Piscinibacter gummiphilus: one gene and its partner. The protein of the gene in region 1 interacts with the protein of each later gene in a pairwise test. Links are inferred from orthologs where the notes say so. Each region holds a gene or a part of one and is shown in the gene's direction. Other genes may lie near its edges.

The links.
Region 2: the proteins of cyoB (region 1) and A4W93_RS13570 interact in binary tests that used the Escherichia coli proteins (3 or more experiments, as listed by UniProt). The link is inferred for Piscinibacter gummiphilus from one-to-one orthologs.

Annotation. Positions count from the first base shown.
Region 1 is NZ_CP015118.1:3,377,128-3,386,276, forward strand. The notes cover bases 2,470-5,353. They hold cyoB (cytochrome o ubiquinol oxidase subunit I), read left to right. Parts: upstream 2,470-2,853; coding sequence 2,854-4,854; downstream 4,855-5,353. Other genes in these bases: cyoA (ubiquinol oxidase subunit II), read left to right, coding at 2,470-2,811; cyoC (cytochrome o ubiquinol oxidase subunit III), read left to right, coding at 4,847-5,353. In the rest of the region: A4W93_RS15100 (TonB-dependent receptor), read left to right, coding at 1-142; A4W93_RS15105 (MFS transporter), read right to left, coding at 246-1,571; more of cyoA, read left to right, coding at 1,750-2,469; more of cyoC, read left to right, coding at 5,354-5,479; cyoD (cytochrome o ubiquinol oxidase subunit IV), read left to right, coding at 5,476-5,859; A4W93_RS15130 (SURF1 family protein), read left to right, coding at 5,856-6,608; A4W93_RS15135 (ATP-binding protein), read left to right, coding at 6,608-7,924; A4W93_RS15140 (response regulator transcription factor), read left to right, coding at 7,911-8,450; A4W93_RS15145 (ABC transporter substrate-binding protein), read left to right, coding at 8,618-9,149. UniProt on the Escherichia coli protein: Cytochrome bo(3) ubiquinol oxidase is the terminal enzyme in the aerobic respiratory chain of E.coli that predominates when cells are grown at high aeration.
Region 2 is NZ_CP015118.1:3,031,123-3,040,387, reverse strand. What follows is about bases 3,516-6,515. They hold A4W93_RS13570 (pyridoxal phosphate-dependent aminotransferase), read left to right. Parts: upstream 3,516-4,439; coding sequence 4,440-5,591; downstream 5,592-6,515. Other genes in these bases: A4W93_RS13565 (type IV pilus assembly protein FimV), read right to left, coding at 5,593-6,515; A4W93_RS13575 (CysB family HTH-type transcriptional regulator), read left to right, coding at 3,516-4,443. In the rest of the region: A4W93_RS13595 (leucyl aminopeptidase), read right to left, coding at 1-827; LPS export ABC transporter permease LptF, read left to right, coding at 854-1,960; LPS export ABC transporter permease LptG, read left to right, coding at 1,957-3,081; A4W93_RS13580 (sirohydrochlorin chelatase), read left to right, coding at 3,078-3,452; more of A4W93_RS13575, read left to right, coding at 3,499-3,515; more of A4W93_RS13565, read right to left, coding at 6,516-7,503; A4W93_RS13560 (enoyl-CoA hydratase-related protein), read left to right, coding at 7,643-8,296; A4W93_RS13555 (Crp/Fnr family transcriptional regulator), read left to right, coding at 8,402-9,112; A4W93_RS13550 (phosphotransferase family protein), read left to right, coding at 9,114-9,265. UniProt on the Escherichia coli protein: Shows aminotransferase activity with methionine and histidine as substrates, and to a lesser extent also with phenylalanine.

The DNA of each region.
Region 1 (9,149 bases):
GGGTGGAACCGTGCGCGCCGACAACCTGTTCGACAAGCGCTACATCGGCTCGGTGATCGTCAACGAGGGCAACGGGCGGTTCTTCGAACCGGCGCCGGGAAGGACGTGGCTGGCGAGCGTGACGGCGAGCGTGAAGTTCTGAAGCCGCCGAAGCGGTCATCCCGGCGAACGCCGGGATCCACCGCAGTCGAAGCGCCAGGCGGGCCGGTGGGCCCCGGCGTTCGCCGGGGTGACCCGCAGGGGCATCAGTCCTGGCCGAGCGCCCGGTTGATGCTCAGCGCCGCCAGCGTGCACCCGGCACCCGACAGCAGGTAGACGCTGACGTAGCCGAGGCCGAAGTGGGCCGACAGGCCCAGCGCGACCAGCGGAGCGAACGCCGCGCCGATGAGCCAGGCGAGGTCCGCCGTCAGGGCCGCGCCGGAGTAGCGGTAGCGGCCGATGAAGTTGTCGGTCACCGCGCCCGAGGCCTGGCCGTACGACAGGCCCAGCAGGATGAAGCCGATCAGGATGAAGACGTCCTGGCCGAGCGTGCCGCCGTCGAGCAGCGTGGGGGCGAAGCCGCTGAACACGGCGATCATCACGGCCAGTGCGCCCAGCGTGCTGCGGCGGCCCACGCGGTCGGCGATCTTGCCGGAGGCCACGATGCCGGCGGCGGCCAGGAAGCCGCCCAGGATCTGGATCAGCAGGAACTGCGTGATGGACTGGTGCGTGAACAGCTGGATCCACGACAGCGGGAACACCGTGACGATGTGGAACAGCGCATAGCTCGCGAGCGGGGCGAAGGCGCCGATCACGAGGTTGCGGCCCTGGGTGCGCACGAGGTCCGTGGTGTCGACGGCGTCGAGTTCACGGGCTTCCAGCAGCTGCTCGTACTCGTGGGTGACCACGAGGCGCAGGCGGGCGAACAGGGCCACCACGTTGATGGCGAAGGCCACGAAGAAGGCGTAGCGCCAGCCCCAGGCCAGGAATTCGTTGAGGTTCAGGCTGGCGTACAGGAACGCGAACAGGGCCGTGGCGACGATGAAGCCCACGGGCGCGCCCAGCTGGCCCAGCATGGCGTACCAGCCGCGCTTTTCCTTCGGGGCGTTCATGGCCAGCAGCGACGGCAGGCCGTCCCACGAGCCGCCGAGCGCGAGGCCCTGGCCGATGCGCAGCACCGACAGCAGGATGATGGAGGTGGCGCCGGCCGTGCCGTAGCCCGGCAGGAAGGCGATGCCCACGGTGCACGTGCCCAGCAGGAACAGGGCCATGGTCAGCTTCGTGGCGCGGCCCCACCGCTGCTGCACGGCCATCGAAATGGCCGTACCGATGGGACGGGCGATGAACGCGAAGGAAAACACCACGAAGGCGTACAGTGTGCCCTCCAGCGGCGACGCGAACGGGAAGAACAGCGCCGGGAACACCAGGCACGACGCGATCCCGTACACGAAGAAGTCGAAGTACTCGGAGGCCCGACCGATGACGACACCCACAGCGATCTCGCCAGGGGCCACCGAATGGTCAGCCGTGATGACCCGCGCGTCCCGTTCGAGGGTGCCGGAGTTGGGTTCGGAGTGTGTGATGCTGGACATCGTGCGGGATTCGGACTCAAGGGTCTTGCAAGGTTGCGCAGAATCGCACCGGAATGGAATTTGCGCCATAGGACAAAACGTCCAATCGCAATTCCGGACCTCCGGAATTACATTGTGCGCCTACCTTGCACGCCGTGTCGCCTCCCTGTGGGGCACGCGCCTTTTCCTCGCTCCAGGCATGCCAAACCTCACGTCCTTCCGCGCGCCCCTCCGCGGGTTCGCCGCCCTTGCGCTCGCTGCCCTGCTGTCCGGCTGCAACATGGTGGTGCTGAACCCGTCCGGCGACATCGCGGCCCAGCAGGGCCGGCTGGTCGTGATCTCCACGCTGCTGATGCTGCTGATCATCGTCCCGGTGATCGCGCTGACCTTGTTCTTCGCGTGGAAATACCGTGAATCCAACAAGGAGGCCGTCTACAAGCCCGACTGGGACCACTCCACCCAGCTGGAGCTGGTGATCTGGGCGGCCCCGCTGCTGATCATCATCGCCCTGGGCGCCCTGACCTGGATCAGCACCCACACGCTCGACCCGTTCCGCCCGCTGGCCCGCATCGACGCCGAGCGCCCGATGCCCGAGGAAGCCAAGCCGCTGGTCGTCGAGGTGGTCGCCCTCGATTGGAAGTGGCTGTTCATCTACCCCGAGCAAGGCATCGCCACGGTGAACGAGCTGGCCGCCCCGGTGGACGTGCCCATCCAGTTCCGCATCACCGCGTCGAGCGTGATGAACGCCTTCTACGTTCCCGCGCTGGCCGGCATGATCTACGCGATGCCCAGCATGGAGACCAAGCTCCACGCCGTGATCAACGAAGAGGGTGTCTACGACGGCATCTCGGCGAACTACAGCGGCGCCGGCTTCTCCGGCATGCGCTTCAAGTTCCACGGCATGAACGTGGCCGATTTCGAAGCCTGGGTCAAGAAGAACCAGGCCGAAGGCCAGAAGCTCGACCGCGAGACCTACGTCAAGCTCGAGCGCCCGAGCGAACGCGAGCCCGTGCGCCGCTACGCCTCGGTCGACCCCGCGCTGTACGACGCCATCGTGAACCGCTGCGTCGAACCCGGCCGCATGTGCATGAAGCACATGATGGCGATCGACGCCGCGGGTGGCGCCGGTCGCGCCGGGCTCTCGTCGTACGCACTGACCACCGTGCCGAAGGGTGAGTCCGGCCTGCCCGCCACCACCCTGGCCACCGACATCTGCACGCCGGCGAACCCGGTCGGCACGCCGGTCGCCATCGCCCAGTAAGAAGCCTTTCGTTCCCCTGCCTTTAGGTATCCGAGACACACGATGCCCGACAACCTGACCCAGCTCATCTTCGGTCGCCTCTCGTGGGAGGCGATTCCGCTGCATGAGCCCATCCTGATCGCCACCTTCGCCGGTGTCGTGCTCGGCGGCATCGGCCTGCTCGGGCTGATCACCTACTTCAAGCTGTGGGGCACGCTGTGGCGCGACTGGTTCACCAGCATCGACCACAAGAAGATCGGCATCATGTACATGGTGCTCGGCATCGTGATGCTGCTGCGCGGCTTCGCCGACGCGCTGATGATGCGCCTGCAGCAGGCCATCGCCTTCGGTGATGCCGTGGGCTACCTCCCGCCCCACCACTACGACCAGGTCTTCACCGCCCACGGCGTGATCATGATCTTCTTCGTGGCGATGCCGCTGGTCACGGGCCTGATGAACTACATCGTGCCGCTGCAGATCGGCGCGCGCGACGTGGCCTTCCCGTTCCTGAACAACTTCAGCTTCTGGATGACCACCTGCGGCGCCGTCCTCGTGATGATGTCGCTGTTCGTCGGCGAATTCGCGAAGACCGGCTGGCTGGCGTACCCGCCGCTCTCGGGCATCGACTACAGCCCCGACGTGGGGGTCGACTACTACATCTGGTCATTGCAGATCGCGGGCGTAGGCACATTGCTATCGGGCGTGAACCTGCTCGTCACGATCGTGAAGATGCGCGCCCCCGGCATGACGCTGATGAAGATGCCCGTCTTCACGTGGACCTCGCTGTGCACCAACGTGCTGATCGTCGCCGCCTTCCCGGTGCTGACCGCCGTGCTGGCCCTGCTGTCGCTGGACCGCTACGTCGGCACGAACTTCTTCACGAACGAACTGGGCGGCAATCCCATGATGTACGTGAACCTGATCTGGATCTGGGGCCACCCCGAGGTCTACATCCTGGTGCTGCCGGTGTTCGGCATCTTCTCGGAAGTGGTGTCCACGTTCTCGCGCAAGCGCCTGTTCGGCTACGCGTCGATGGTGTACGCCACGGTCGTGATCACCATCCTCTCGTACCTCGTGTGGCTGCACCACTTCTTCACGATGGGCTCGGGTGCCAGCGTGAACTCGTTCTTCGGCATCACCACGATGATCATCTCGATCCCCACGGGGGCCAAGATATTCAACTGGCTGTTCACGATGTACCACGGCCGCATCAAGTTCGAGGTACCCATGCTGTGGACCGTCGGCTTCATGGTCACGTTCGTGATCGGCGGCATGACGGGCGTGCTGCTGGCGGTGCCGCCGGCCGACTTCGTGCTGCACAACAGCCTCTTCCTGATCGCCCACTTCCACAACGTGATCATCGGCGGCGTGGTGTTCGGCCTGTTCGCCGGCATCAACTACTGGTTCCCGAAGGCCTTCGGCTTCAAGCTCGACGCGTTCTGGGGCAAGTGCTCGTTCTGGTTCTGGCTGGTCGGCTTCTGGGTCGCCTTCACGCCGCTGTACGTGCTGGGCCTGATGGGGGTCACGCGCCGCGTGAGCCACTTCGAGGACCCGTCCCTGCAGATCTGGTTCGTGATCGCCGCCTTCGGCGCCTTCCTGATCCTGCTGGGCATCGCCTCGTTCATCATCCAGCTGTACGTGAGCTTCCGGAACCGCGAAGCGCTGCGCGACGTCACGGGCGACCCGTGGGACGGCCGCACGCTCGAATGGTCCACCGCCTCGCCGCCGCCGGCCTACAACTTCGCGTTCACGCCTCGCATCCATGACAACGATGCCTGGTCCGACATGAAGAAGCGCGGCTACGAGCGTCCGCTCAAGGGCTTCATCGACATCCACATGCCCAAGAACACGGCTGCCGGCCTCGTGCTGTCCGCCCTCAGCGGCGTGTTCGGCTTCGCGATGATCTGGCACATGTGGCTGCTGGCCGGCGTGGCGTTCGCCGCCATCGTGGTCGCCGCGATCGTGCACACGTTCAACTACAAGCGCGACTACCACATCCACGCCGACGAAGTCATCCGCACGGAAGACGCCCGCACCCGCCAGCTCGCTGCCGCCCATGTCTGACATCACCGCCACCCACCCGGGCGCGCCTGGCGCCCCGGTCCAGTTCTACGAGACCACGGAGCACCATCCGGAGAACGGCACCCTGCTGGGGTTCTGGATCTACCTGATGAGCGACTGCCTCATCTTCGCGTGCCTGTTCGCGGTGTACGGCGTGCTGGGCCGCAACTACGCGGCCGGCCCCTCGGGCGCCGACCTGTTCGACCTGAACCTCGTCGCACTCAACACCGCGATGCTGCTGCTGTCGTCCATCACGTACGGCTTCGCGATGATCGAGATGAACCGCAACCGCACGAAGGCCGTGCTGGTGTGGCTCGCCATCACCGGCCTCTTCGGCCTGGCGTTCCTCGGCATCGAGATGTACGAGTTCGCGCACCTGATCCACGAAGGCGCCACGCCGCAGCGCAGCGCGTTCCTGTCGTCGTTCTTCGCCCTCGTGGGCACCCACGGCCTGCACGTCACGTTCGGTGCCATCTGGCTCGTCGTGCTGATGGTCCAGGTGGGCAAGCACGGCCTGATCCGCGAGAACAAGCGCCGCCTGCTGTGCCTGTCGATGTTCTGGCACTTCCTCGATGTCGTGTGGATCGGCGTCTTCACCTTTGTGTACCTGATGGGAGTCCTGCCATGAGCCAACACCACGGCGACCACCACGATGGCCTCCACCCGGACGAGGTGGGCCACGGCACGCTGCCCGACTACGTCAAGGGCTTCGTCCTCTCCGTCATCCTGACCGCCATCCCCTTCTGGCTCGTGATGGGCAAGGTGATCGCGAGCCCGGCCACCACGGCCCTCGTGATCCTCGGCTTCGCGGCCGTGCAGATCGTCGTGCACATGGTGTACTTCCTGCACATGAACGCGAAGTCCGAAGGCGGCTGGAACATGCTGGCCCTGATCTTCACGATCGTGCTGGTGGTCATCACGCTGGCCGGTTCGCTGTGGGTCATGTTCCACATGAACCACAACATGATGCCGCACATGACGCCGCACGAGATGCGCGTCGCGCCTTGACGGACCTCCCGCAGCCACAGCGTTCCAGCCGGGCGCTGGCGAGCACCGTGCTCGCCGGCGCCCTGTTGTTTCTGCTGTTCATCGCGCTCGGCACCTGGCAGGTCCAGCGCCGCGCGTGGAAGCTGGATCTGATCCAGCAGGTCGAGACCCGCGTGCACGCGCCGCCGGTGGCCGCACCCGGACGCGCCGACTGGCCGAACGTCACGGCCGCCCGCGATGCCTACCGCCACGTCACCGTGCGCGGCACCTTCGACCACGGCCGCGAGACCCTGGTGCAGGCCGCCACCGTGATGGGCGCGGGCCACTGGGTGCTCACGCCGCTGCGCACCGCCGACGGCACCACGGTGCTCGTCAACCGCGGCTACGTACCGCCCGAGAAGCGCGACCGAGCCACCCGCCAGGCGGACGACCCGCAGGGTGAGGTGGACGTCGCCGGCCTGCTGCGCATCACCGAACCGGGCGGCGGCTTCCTCCGCAAGAACGACCCGGCGGGCGACCGCTGGTTCTCGCGCGACGTGGCCGGCATCGCCGCGGCCCGCGGGATCACTGAGGCCGCACCGTACTTCATCGACCAGGACGCGCCGCCGGGCGCCCGCTCGGCCGACCGCTGGCCCGTGGGCGGCCTCACGGTGGTGTCGTTCCCGAACAGCCACCTCGTCTACGCGATCACCTGGTACGGCCTCGCGCTGATGGTGGCCGCGGGCACCGTGTTTTTCGTGCGGACCGCGCGTCGTCGTACGATGCGCTGATGCCCTCCTTCTTCCAGATCCGCCCTGCCCTGGGGGTCGACCCGTCCGGCCTGAAGAACATGCTGCAGCTGGTGCAGCTGCGGTGGTTCGCCGTGGCCGGCCAGCTGGCCACGATCTTCACGGTGCACTTCGGCTTCGGCATCCACCTGCCGCTGGACCGGATGCTGCACGCGGTGCTGTTCCTCGTCGTGTTCAACATCCTGTGCCTGCTGCACTGGCGAGACGGGCGCCCGGTCTCGGACAAGGAGCTGTTCATCGCGTTGCTGTTCGACGTGGCCACGCTCACGCTGCTGCTGTTCCTGAGCGGCGGCGCCCGGAACCCGTTCATCTTCCTGTACCTGCTGCAGGTGATCCTCGGTGCCGTGCTGCTGAACCCGCGGTACTCGTGGAGCCTGGTCGGCGTGACCGGCGCCTGCTTCACGCTGCTCACGCAGTTCAACCACCCGCTGGAGGTGCCGCTGGAACAGGGCCCGGGCCTCGGCGATCCGTACACGCAGGGCGTGCTGATCTGCTTCGGCCTGATCGCCTCGCTGCTGGTGGTGTGCATCTCCCGCATCCAGGACAACCTGCGCGCCCGCGAAGCCCGCCTCGCCTCGCTGCGCCAGCGGGCCGCCGAGGAGGAACACATCGTGCGCATGGGCCTGCTGGCGTCCGGCGCGGCGCATGAACTCGGCACGCCGCTCGCGACGCTGTCGGTGATCCTGGGCGACTGGCAGCGCATGACGCCGTTCACCGCCGACCCCGAGCTGATGCAGGACGTGAAGGAGATGCAGGCCCAGTTGGCGCGCTGCAAGTCCATCGTGACCGGCATCCTGCAGTCGGCCGGCGACCCCCGCGGCGAGGCGCCCCGCGCCACCTCGGTGGGCGCGTTCCTCGACGACCTGGTGGCGGACTGGCGCGCCACCCGCGCCACCACGGTGCTCGCCTACGCGAACATCTTCGGCGACGATCTGCCCATCGTCGCCGACCCGGCGCTCAAGCAGACGATCCACAACGTGCTCGACAACGCCCTCGAAGCATCGCCGCGCGCCGTGGCCCTCACGGCGGCGCGCGACGGCGACCGCCTCGTGCTCACCGTGACCGACGAGGGCCCGGGCTTTGCCGCCGGCATGCTCGACACGCTCGGCAAACCCTACCAATCGACGAAGCCCCGGCCCGGCGCCGGCCTCGGCCTCTTCCTGGTCATGAACGTGGCCCGCACCCTCGGCGGCAGCGTCACCGCCCGCAACCGCCCCGCAGGCGGGGCCGAGGTCGTGCTGACGCTGCCGCTCGCGGCCATCCAACTCGAAGTACCCTCCCCGGATGGACACGCCTGAACGCCTCCTGCTGATCGTCGAGGACGACGATGCCTTCGCCCGCACCCTGAGCCGCTCGTTCGAACGCCGCGGCTACCGCGTGCTGCACGCCACCGGCCCCGACGCCCTGCCCGCGCTGCTCGCCGAACACAGCCCCGGCCATGCCGTGGTGGACCTCAAGCTCGCGGGCAACGGGTCCGGCCTCACGTGCGTGCAGGCCCTGCATGCGCACGACCCGTCGATGGTGATCGTCGTGCTCACCGGCTACGCCAGCATCGCCACCGCGGTGGAGGCCATCAAGCTCGGCGCCCGGAACTACCTCGCGAAACCGTCGAACACCGACGACATCGAGGCGGCGTTCGCCCGGGCGGCCGGGAACGCCGAGGTGGAGCTCACCGAACGGCCCTCGTCCATCAAGACGCTCGAATGGGAGCGCATCCACGAGACCCTTGCCGAGACCGGCTTCAACATCTCCGAGACCGCCCGCCGCCTCGGCATGCACCGCCGCACGCTCGCGCGCAAGCTCGAGAAGCAGCGCGTCAAGTAGCCGCGTCAAGTCTCACAAGCCCGCACGGGTTCCCTCGCGAACGCACGCGCGGTCCGCGACCGAGAAATCCGTCACGCACGCGCTGGCGTGGAACCGGTCCACTCGCCACCACGCGCCCGAGCCCCGCGCGTACAGTCCGATCTTCCCGCGTTCCGTGGTACAGACCGATGACCGAACGTTCGACCCTCTCCCGCCGCGACACCCTCGTCCACCTCGCCGCCACCGCGGCCGCCCTCGGCGGGGTCTCCGCCCCCGCGCGCGCCGCCGGCAAGCCGATCCGCATCGGCAGCACGCTCGCCCAGACCGGCATCGAACTCGCCAACGGCACGGGCCTGACCCTCGGGGCCACTGCATTCTTCACCGCACTCAACAAGGCTGGCGGCATCAACGGCAACAAGGTGGAACTGGTGCTCGCCGACGACCAGTTCGACCCGGAGAAGGCCAAGCAGAACGCCCTCGCCTTCGCCGCGGACCCCTCGATCGTGGGCATCCTGCACCCGCTGGGCACGCGACAGACCGCCGCCGTGATGGACAACGCGCCGAACGTGCCCGTCGTGGGCCCGAACACCGGCACCGTCGCGCTGCGCAAGAAGGAGTCGCGCAACGTGTTCTGGGTGCGCGCGAACTACGACCAGGAGATCGAGAAGCTCATCAACACCGCGTCGACCCTCGGCACCTCGCGCATCGCCCTCGTGCACC
Region 2 (9,265 bases), 350 kb from region 1 along the record:
TCGTCCATCTCGGCCGCGGGCTTGATGGAGATGCCGCCGGTGTCGAACGTGACGCCCTTGCCGACGAGCACCACCGGCGCCTTGTTCTTCGCGGCGCCCTGGTAGCGCAGCACGATGAACCGGGGCGGCTCTTCCGAGCCCTGGGAAACGGCGAGGAACGAGCCCATGCCCTCCTTCTCGATGGCCTTGCGGTCGAGCACCTCGACCTTCAGGTCGTGGCTCTTGCCGAGCTTCTTCGCCTGTTCGGCGAGCATGGTGGGCGTGCAGTGGTTCGCCGGGCGGTTCGCCCACTCGCGGGCGAGTTGCACGCCCGAGGCGATGGCCTGGCCGCGGGCGAGCCCCAGCTGCGCCATCTTCGCGTGGCCCTTGTCGGTGAGGAACAGCGCCGTGTCGAACGCCGGCGCCGGCGGGGCGCTGGGCTTCGTGTGGCGGTAGACGTAGACGGCATCGAACGCCGCGCCCACGGCGGCTTCGGCATGGCTCGCGTCGACCTCGAGGCCGACCGTGGCGATGCCGACGCGGCGGGCGCCGGTGGTCTTCAGCGCGGCCAGCCCCTGGGCCACCGCGGCCTTGAAGGCCTTCGGGGTGACGCCGGCCGACGCCGAGATCACGACCCGGGGCGCCTTGACACCCGGCAGGCGGTGCAGGTACAGCGTGCGGCCCGCCTTCAGCTGGAAGTCGCCCTGGGCGATGGCATCGGCGAGCGGGCCGGCGATGGCCGCGTCGAGCAGCGGGTCCAGGCTGTCGCCGGCCACCACGACCAGCAGCGCATCGGCTGACAGCGTCGACAAGGCGGACAACGAAAGAATCTGGTGACGAACGTCCATAATGCAGCCCCAACAAGAATCCGACGATGTTATTCGATTCCACACTGCGCCGAGACATCGCCCGAACATTCGGCGCGACACTGGTCGTCATCCTCACCATCGTCCTGACGATGTTCCTCATCCGCACGCTGGGCCAGGCGGCGGTGGGCAAGGTGTCGCCGCAGGACGTCGCGCTCCTGCTCGGTTTCACGTCGCTCGCCAACCTGCCCACGATGCTGAGCCTGTCGCTCTTCATCGCGGTGGTGGTGTCGCTCGGCCGCATGTACCGCGAGAGCGAGATGGCCATCTGGTTCGCGAGCGGGGTCGGCCTGAGCCGCTTCGTGCGCCCGGTGCTGCGCGTGAGCTGGCCCGTGCTGCTCGTCGTGGGCCTGATGGCGCTGTTCGTGTGGCCCTGGGTGAACCAGCAGAGCGCCGACCTGAAGGAACGCTTCGAGCGCCGCTCCGACCTCTCGCGCGTGGCGCCCGGGCAGTTCCAGTCCTCGCGCGACGGCTCGCGCGTGTTCTTCATCGACCGCGACCAGCAGGACGGCGGCACCGGCCGCAACGTCTTCATCCTGATCAGGAAGGGTGACAACGAGTCGATCACCACGGCCCGCACCGGCCGCATCGAGCACACCGACGAGGCCGACGTGCTCGTGCTCGACAGCGGCCAGCGCAACGAGCAGGACTTCAAGACGAACGAGAAGACCGTCTCGCGCTTCCAGAGCTACCAGATCCAGGTGGGCGAACGCGTCAAGGTGTCGGACGCCGTGCTGCCCTACAAGGCCCGCCCCACGGTCGACCTGCTGCTGAGCCCCGACGCGAAGGCGCGCGGCGAACTCACCTGGCGCCTGGGCCTGACGCTCGGCTCGGCCAACCTGCTGCTGCTCGCGCTGAGCCTGTCGGCCACGCAGCCGCGGCGGGCCAGCAACTGGAACCTGCTCTTCGCCCTCCTCGCCTTCGTCGTGTACTACAACCTCATCAACCTGTCGCAGGCCTGGGTGTCGTCGGGCCGCATCGGCATGGGCGGCGTGCTGGCAGCGGTCCACGGGTCGGCCTTCCTCCTCGCCATCGGCCTGCTCTGGTGGCGAGACAACGGCACGCACGTGCAGTGGCGCAAGCCGCGCCCCGCGAAGCAGGAGGCCCACGCATGAGAACCGTCCGCCGCCTGCTGTACGCCGACGTGGTGAGCGCCGTCGTGTTCGTCGCCATCGCCTTCCTGTCGCTGTTCTTCTTCATCGACTTCGTCGACGAACTGGGTGACGTCGGCAAGGACTACTCGGCGATGCACGCCGCGCTGTACTCGCTGCTCGAGCTGCCCGGCCACCTCTACGAGCTGGCGCCCATCGCGGTGCTGATCGGCACCATCTACGCCCTGTCGCGCCTCGCCCAGTCGTCGGAGTTCACCATCCTGCGCACCGGCGGCCTCGGCCCCGGCCGGGCGCTGTCGCTGCTGATGGGGCTCGGCGTCGCGTTCGGCGTGCTCACGTTCGTCGTGGGCGACTACCTCGCGCCCCTCTCCGAACGGGCCGCCGTCGAGCTGCATGCGCGCGTCAAGGGCGGCTTGAGCCTCGGCCGCGCGGGCGCGTGGATGAAGGACAAGCTCAACACGCCCGACGGTGAACGCAACTACTCCATCAACGTGTCCACGGCCGCGGCCGACGGCGAGCTGCTGTATGTGCGCATCTACGCCTTCGACACCGAGGGCCGGCTGGTCCAGCGCATCGCCGCCGACACGGCACGGGTCGACGCCTCCGGCTTGTGGACGCTGAACAAGGTGCTGCTGACCGACTGGACCGGCGCCTCCGGCGCCGCGGCGGCGGACATCGCCCAGCTCAAGGTCGACGTCAAGCAGCTCGAGGTGTTCCACCTGCAGACCACGCTCGCGGCGAACGTGGTGTCGTCGGCGGTGCGCCCCTTCAACTCGATGTCCACCTTCGAGCTGTTCCGCTACATGAACCACCTCTCGGACAACGAGCAGACCGCGCAGCGCTACGAACTGCGGTTCTGGAAACGGGCGCTCTACCCGCTCGCGTGCCTCGTGATGGTGGGCCTCGCGCTGCCGTTCGCGTACCTGCACGCGCGGGCCGGCGGCGTGAGCCTGAAGGTGTTCGGCGGCATCATGCTGGGCATCACCTTCGTGCTGCTCAACAACGTCGCGGCCCACATCGGCCTGCTGAAGAACTGGACGCCGTGGATCGTCGCGGCCACGCCCAGCCTCATCTTCCTCGGGATGTCGTTCGCGGCCTTCAGCTGGCTCGTGAGGTACCGATGACCGGACTGCTGCTGTTCGCGCACGGGGCGCGGGATCCGAACTGGGCCCGCCCCTTCCAGGCCGTGGCCGACCGCGTGCGCGCGGCACGCCCCGGCGTGCCGGTCGAGCTGGCCTTCCTCGAGTTCATGGCCCCCGACATCGCCACGGCCGGCCGTTCGCTGGCCGATGCCGGCTGCACCGCGGTGGCCGTGGTGCCGCTGTTCCTCGGCGCTGGCGGCCACGTGCGCAAGGACCTGCCCGTGCTGGTCGAGCAGCTGCGTGCCCACCATCCCCAGGCCACGTGGACCCTGTCGCCCGCCGTGGGCGAACTCGACCCCGTGATCGACGCCATGGCCCGCGCCGCCGAAGCCTTCTTGCCGCACACGCCTTAGATCGCAAGTGGAATAATCAGGGCCTCACCGCACCCCGCCCTGGAATATGAACCTGCACCAGTTCCGGTTTGTCCAAGAAGCCGTCCGGCGCAACCTGAACCTGACCGAGACGGCCCGCGCGCTGTTCACGTCGCAGCCCGGCGTGTCCAAGGCCATCCTCGAGCTCGAGGACGAACTCGGCGTGGACATCTTCGCGCGCCACGGCAAGCGGCTGCGCCGCATCACCGAGCCCGGGGCGGAGGTGCTCAAGTCCATCGAGATCATCATGCGCGAGGTGGGCAACCTCAAGCGCATCGGCGAGGAGTTCTCGAAGCAGGACGCCGGCACGCTGTCGATCGCCACCACGCACAGCCAGGCCCGCTACTTCCTGCCCGGCCCGGTCGCGCAGCTGCGCCGCAAGTTCCCGAAGGTCAACATCAGCCTGCACCAGGGCTCGCCCGCGCAGGTGGCGCAGATGGTCATCGACGAGGTGGCCGACATCGGCATCGCCACCGAGGCCATCAACGACTTCGAGGGCCTCGTCACCCTGCCCTGCTACGAATGGCAGCACGCGATCGTGATGCCGTCGGGCCATCCGCTCGCCACGGCCGAGACCATCACGCTGGAAGACCTCGCGCTGCAGCCCCTCGTGTCGTACCACCCGTCGTTCAGCGGGCGCACGCGCGTGGACCAGGCCTTCACGGCCGGCCACCTGAAACCCACCATCGTGCTGGAGGCCATCGACGCCGACGTGATCAAGACGTACGTGCGGCTGGGCCTCGGCATCGGGATCCTCGCCGAGACCGCCGTGCGCGACGACCCGCCGGGCGGCGACCTCGTCTGGCGGCCGGTGGGACACCTGTTCGGCCAGAACGTCACCCGCGTCGCGTTCAAGCGCGGCGCCTACCTGCGCAACTTCGTGTTCGCGTTCGCCGAGATGCTCGCCGAACGCCTCACCCGCACCACCATCCTGCAAGCCATGGGCGGCGAACCGCCCGCACCGACACCATGACCACGCCCGCCATCGAGAGCCGCCTGCCGCAGGTCGGCACCACCATCTTCACCGTGATGTCCGCCCTCGCCCAGCAGCACGGCGCGGTCAACCTCGGCCAGGGCTTCCCCGACTTCGACTGCGACCCGGCCCTGGTGGACGCCGTGGCCGCTGCCATGCGGGAAGGGCACAACCAGTACCCGCCGATGGCCGGCGTGCCGGTGCTGCGCGAGGCCGTGGCCGACAAGATCGAGCGCCTCTACGGCCACCGCTACGACCCGGGCACCGAGATCACCATCACGGCCGGCGCCACGCAGGCGATCCTGACCACCATCCTCGCGCTCGTGCACCCGGGCGACGAGGTGATCGTGCTCGACCCGTGCTACGACAGCTACGAGCCCAACATCGTGCTGGCCGGCGCCCGCGCCGTGCACGTGCCACTGACGGCCCGCACCTTCCGCCCCGACTTCGACGCGATCCGCGCGGCCATCGGCCCGCGCACACGCGCCCTCCTCGTCAACACGCCGCACAACCCGAGCGCGAGCGTCTGGACGGCCGGGGACATGCAGCAGCTGGCCGAGCTGCTGCGCGGCACCGACATCCTCGTCATCGCCGACGAGGTCTACGAGCACATGGTGTTCGACGGCGGACAGCACGAGAGCGTGTCGCGCCACCCGGCGCTGGCCGAGCGCAGCGTCGTGGTGTCGAGCTTCGGCAAGACCTTCCACGTGACGGGCTGGAAGGTGGGCTACGTGGCCGCGCCGGCCGCGCTGACCGCCGAGTTCCGCAAGGTGCACCAGTTCAACGTGTTCACGGTCAACACGCCGGTGCAGTACGGCCTCGCGCGGTACCTGGCGAACCCCGCACCCTACCTCGACCTGCCCGCGTTCTACCAGCGCAAGCGCGACCTGTTCCGCGACGGCCTGGCCCGCACGCGGCTCACGCTGCTGCCGAGCCAGGGCACGTATTTCCAGGTGGTGGACTACTCGGCCGTGAGCGACCAGTCGGAAGAAGCCTTCTGCCGCCGGCTCACCACCGAGGTGGGCGTGGCGGCGATCCCGCTGTCGGCGTTCTATGCCGACGGGCGCGACCAGCGCCTCGCGCGGTTCTGCTTCGCCAAGCGCGACGAGACGCTCGCCTCCGCGCTGGAGCGGCTGGCCAGGCTCTGACTCAGCGCCGCCGCGGCGGCACCGGGTCGTCGAGGTGGAAGTCGAGGGGCTGGCCGCGCTCGGACTCGGGCGGCAGCTCCACGGTGAGGCTCGGGGGCTGGTCCGTCGACACGTCGAGGTCGAGCTGGAAATGCTCGCTCTCGGACACGGGTTCGGCGATGGCCTCCGGTGACAGCGCCACGATGGGGCCGGCCCCGGTGGGGTGTTCGTCCTCGCCGATGGGCAGCAGCAGGTCGACGCCGGACGACGGCAGGTCGCGTTCGGCGAGGTCGCGTGCGATGCCGTAGAGGAACAGCAGCTCACGGTAGGCGGGCACGTCGAACGTGGGGCCGGCGTCGCGGCGGAACAGTTGCGTGTCGAGCAGCTCCATCGCCATCGAGGGCATCTGCCAGATGCCCTGCAGGCGGCCCAGCACCTCGGGGTAGCCTTCGAGGTCGTACCCGGTCTCGGGGTCGACGCCCCACTCGGGCGCGTAGGCGTTGAAGCGGCGGTTGAAACGCTCGCGGATGCGTTCGTACGGCTCGCGTTCCTCGCGGCGGCGGTAGATCTCGAGCAGCTTGAGGTACGGCAGCGGGCTCACGCCGCTCGTGCTGCGCACATGGCCCATCAGCAGGTCGATGGCCGCGTCGTCCTGGCCCAGCACCACGAAGAACTCGACCTGCTGCTCGAGGTCGATCAGTTCCTCGGCCGACATGGGGCGCCGCGGTTCGGCCACGGCGGGTTCACCGGCCACGTCCCGCCGCACGGCGTAGACCTCCGTGGAATCCGGTTCCGGTGCGGGCACGGGTGCGGGCCGCTCGGCGGGCGCCGCGGGCGGGCGCGGGGCCGGCTCCGCGGCGGCGACGGGAATGGCGGCAGGCCGCGTCGTGGGCGGCGGTTCGTTGCCGGTGTCCGACCCGAGCACCGAACGGGCCTCGGCGACCACCTCGTGCCCGGCGGCCGCCCACCAGGCCGCCTCGGCCCGGTCGCGCCGGCGCAGCCACAGGGCCGCGACGAGCCCGAGCCCCAGCAAGGCGCACAGCCCGGCCAGCGTGTAGACGAGCGGGTTGGCGTACCGCTCGGCCGCCATCTCGCGGGCCTGCTGCTGCAGCGCCGTCAGCGCCCGCTCGCGGGCGATGCCGTCCTCGCGCAGCTGGCGCACCGAGGCCTCGAGGGCCTGCAGCCTCGCCTGGTCCTGCTGGCGGCGGATGTCGTCGGGGTCGGGAAGCGGCGCCCCGCCCACCCCGGACGCCGCCGGCAGGGAGCCGAGCGTCGTGGTCATTCGCAAGGTGGGTTCGGTGTACGGCGAGTCTTCGGCCGGGTCGAGCTGCAACACCGGGCGCGACGACTTGTTCGCGGCCGCGCCTCGGGCGCGGCGGGCCGGGGCCGACGCCTGAACGGACGCCGCGCTGCCCCGGCGCGGTTCGGACGCGCCGGAGGTCGCGGGCCGTGCCGGACGTGGCACCGGCGAAGCTGCGGCGGCGAATGGGGACTGGCCGCGGACTTCCGAACCGTCCGCGATGTCGGTCTCGTTGTCGACCAGGCGCGGCACCGTGTGCGGCGGGTCGGCGAACACGACGAAGGCCCGGCTCAGGCGCTCGGGACAGCCCGCGCGCACCGTGACCGACACGATGGGTTCCTCGATGGGGAGCGTGGTGGTGACGCGGATGCGGCGTTCACCGCCCTGCCCCGAGCGCACGACCCGGGCGCGAACCACGTCGGCCGGCAGCGGGCGGTCGCCCACCATCACTTCGGCGGTGACACAACCGGCGTCGAGGGTCTCGTCACCCTCGAGGCGCAGGCCCACCGCGAAGTTCAGCGGGTGGCCGAGTGCGGTGGTGCCGGAGACCTTCCCGAACCCCAGCGCCATCGCCTGGCCCGCGTGCAGCGAGAGCGCAAGAACGAGGGGCGACAGGATCGGGGGTCTCTGCATTCGGGCGCGAAGTGAAACGACTTTTTGACTCTAGCACGAACCAGGCTCGAGACTGCGCATGGCCCGGGCGTCGGCGCCGATGTTGCCGTGCCGCATGACACAATCCCGCCACCCCTGTCTGCAGCCCCATGGGCCGGCCATGACCTCAGAACTGCACACCGAACGCCGCGACGCCACCCTCGTGCTCACCCTCAGCGATCCGGCATCGCGCAACAGCCTGTCCGAGCAGGTGTTCGCCGCGGGCATCGAGGCCCTCAACGTCGCCGAATCCGACCCCGCCGTGCGCGCCATCGTGCTGCGCGGCGACGGCAGCCACTTCTGCGCCGGCATCGAACGGTCCCAGCTGGACCCGGATGAGCCCGCGCCCTCCCTCCAGCACTTCCAGGCCTTCGTCGAGGCGCTGCGCGTGAACCCGAAGCCGGTCATCGCCGCGGTCGAGGGCGACGCCATCGCGGGCGGCCTCGCGCTGGCCCTCGCCTGCGATCTGGTCGTGGCCGCGGCCGACGCCCGCCTGCTGCTGTCGAACCCGCGCGCCGGCCAGTCTCCCGACGCCGGCGCCACCGCGCAGCTGATGAAGCACCTGCCCCGCGCGCGGGTGCTGCAGTGGCTGTGGCTGGGCGAACCGGTGCCCGTCGAGCAGCTGCTCGCGCTCGGCCTCGTCACGCGGGTGAGCGGCCATGGCGACGCCTTCGAGCAGGCGCTGGGCCTGGCCGCCCGGCTCGCGGACACCGACCCCGACGCCGTGTCCGGCGCGAAGGAGCTCGTCAACCCGTGGTCCGGGAACATCGCCTAGTTCTGCCAGACAGTGCAGCCCCGCGCGGAGTGGGCAACAATAGCCGTCCGGGCGACGGGATCCGCCCCGCGCACCCGTGCGATCCGCCGTACACGAGACCTCCCCATGCACACTCCAGCCCTCACCGCCGACGAGCGTCACCACATCGAATCCGGCGGATGGTTCGCCAAGCTGTCCCAACCGCTGCGCGACGCCATCCTGTCGCGCTCGATCGTGCGCCGCCTCGCCGATGGCGCGCTGCTGTCGTCCCGGGGTGAACCGGCCGAGTGGTGGTGCGGCGTCGCGAAGGGCGCGGTGCGCGTGAGTTCGGTGTCGCTGTCGGGCAAGCAGGTCACGCTGACCTACGTCGAGCCCGGCGTGTGGTTCGGCGACATGGCCCTCTTCGACGGCATGCCCCGCACGCACGACTCCAACGCCCACGGCGAGACCACGCTGCTGGCCGTGCGCAAGGCCGACTTCAAGGACCTGCTGGCCCACCACCCCGAGCTGTACGACGCGCTGCTGCGCCTGAACTGCCGCCGCCTGCGCCTGATGTACGACCTGGTCCAGGACCTGAACACGATGCCGCTGGCCGCGCGTCTGGCCAAGCAGCTGCTGCTGCTCGCGCGCAGCTACGGGATCCACGAGGGCGAGGAGATCCGCATCGGCCTGCAGCTGGCCCAGGAAGACCTCGCGCAGCTGCTGGGCGCCTCGCGGCAGCGCGTGAACCAGGAGCTCAAGAGCTTCGAGCGCGACGGCGCGGTGCGCATCGAACCCACGCGCCTCGTGGTGCTGTCGAAGGAAAAGCTGCTCGCGCTGTCCGAGCCGCACCACTGACATGGCCGCGGCTTCGCACACGCTGTCGCCAGAGCACCTGGCCTCGCTGGCCGCGTACCTCGCGCCTCGCCTGCCGGGCTTCGAGGGCCCCGTCGAGGCCGAAGCCTTCAAGGGCGGCCAGTCGAACCCCACGTACCGCCTGACCACGGCCGG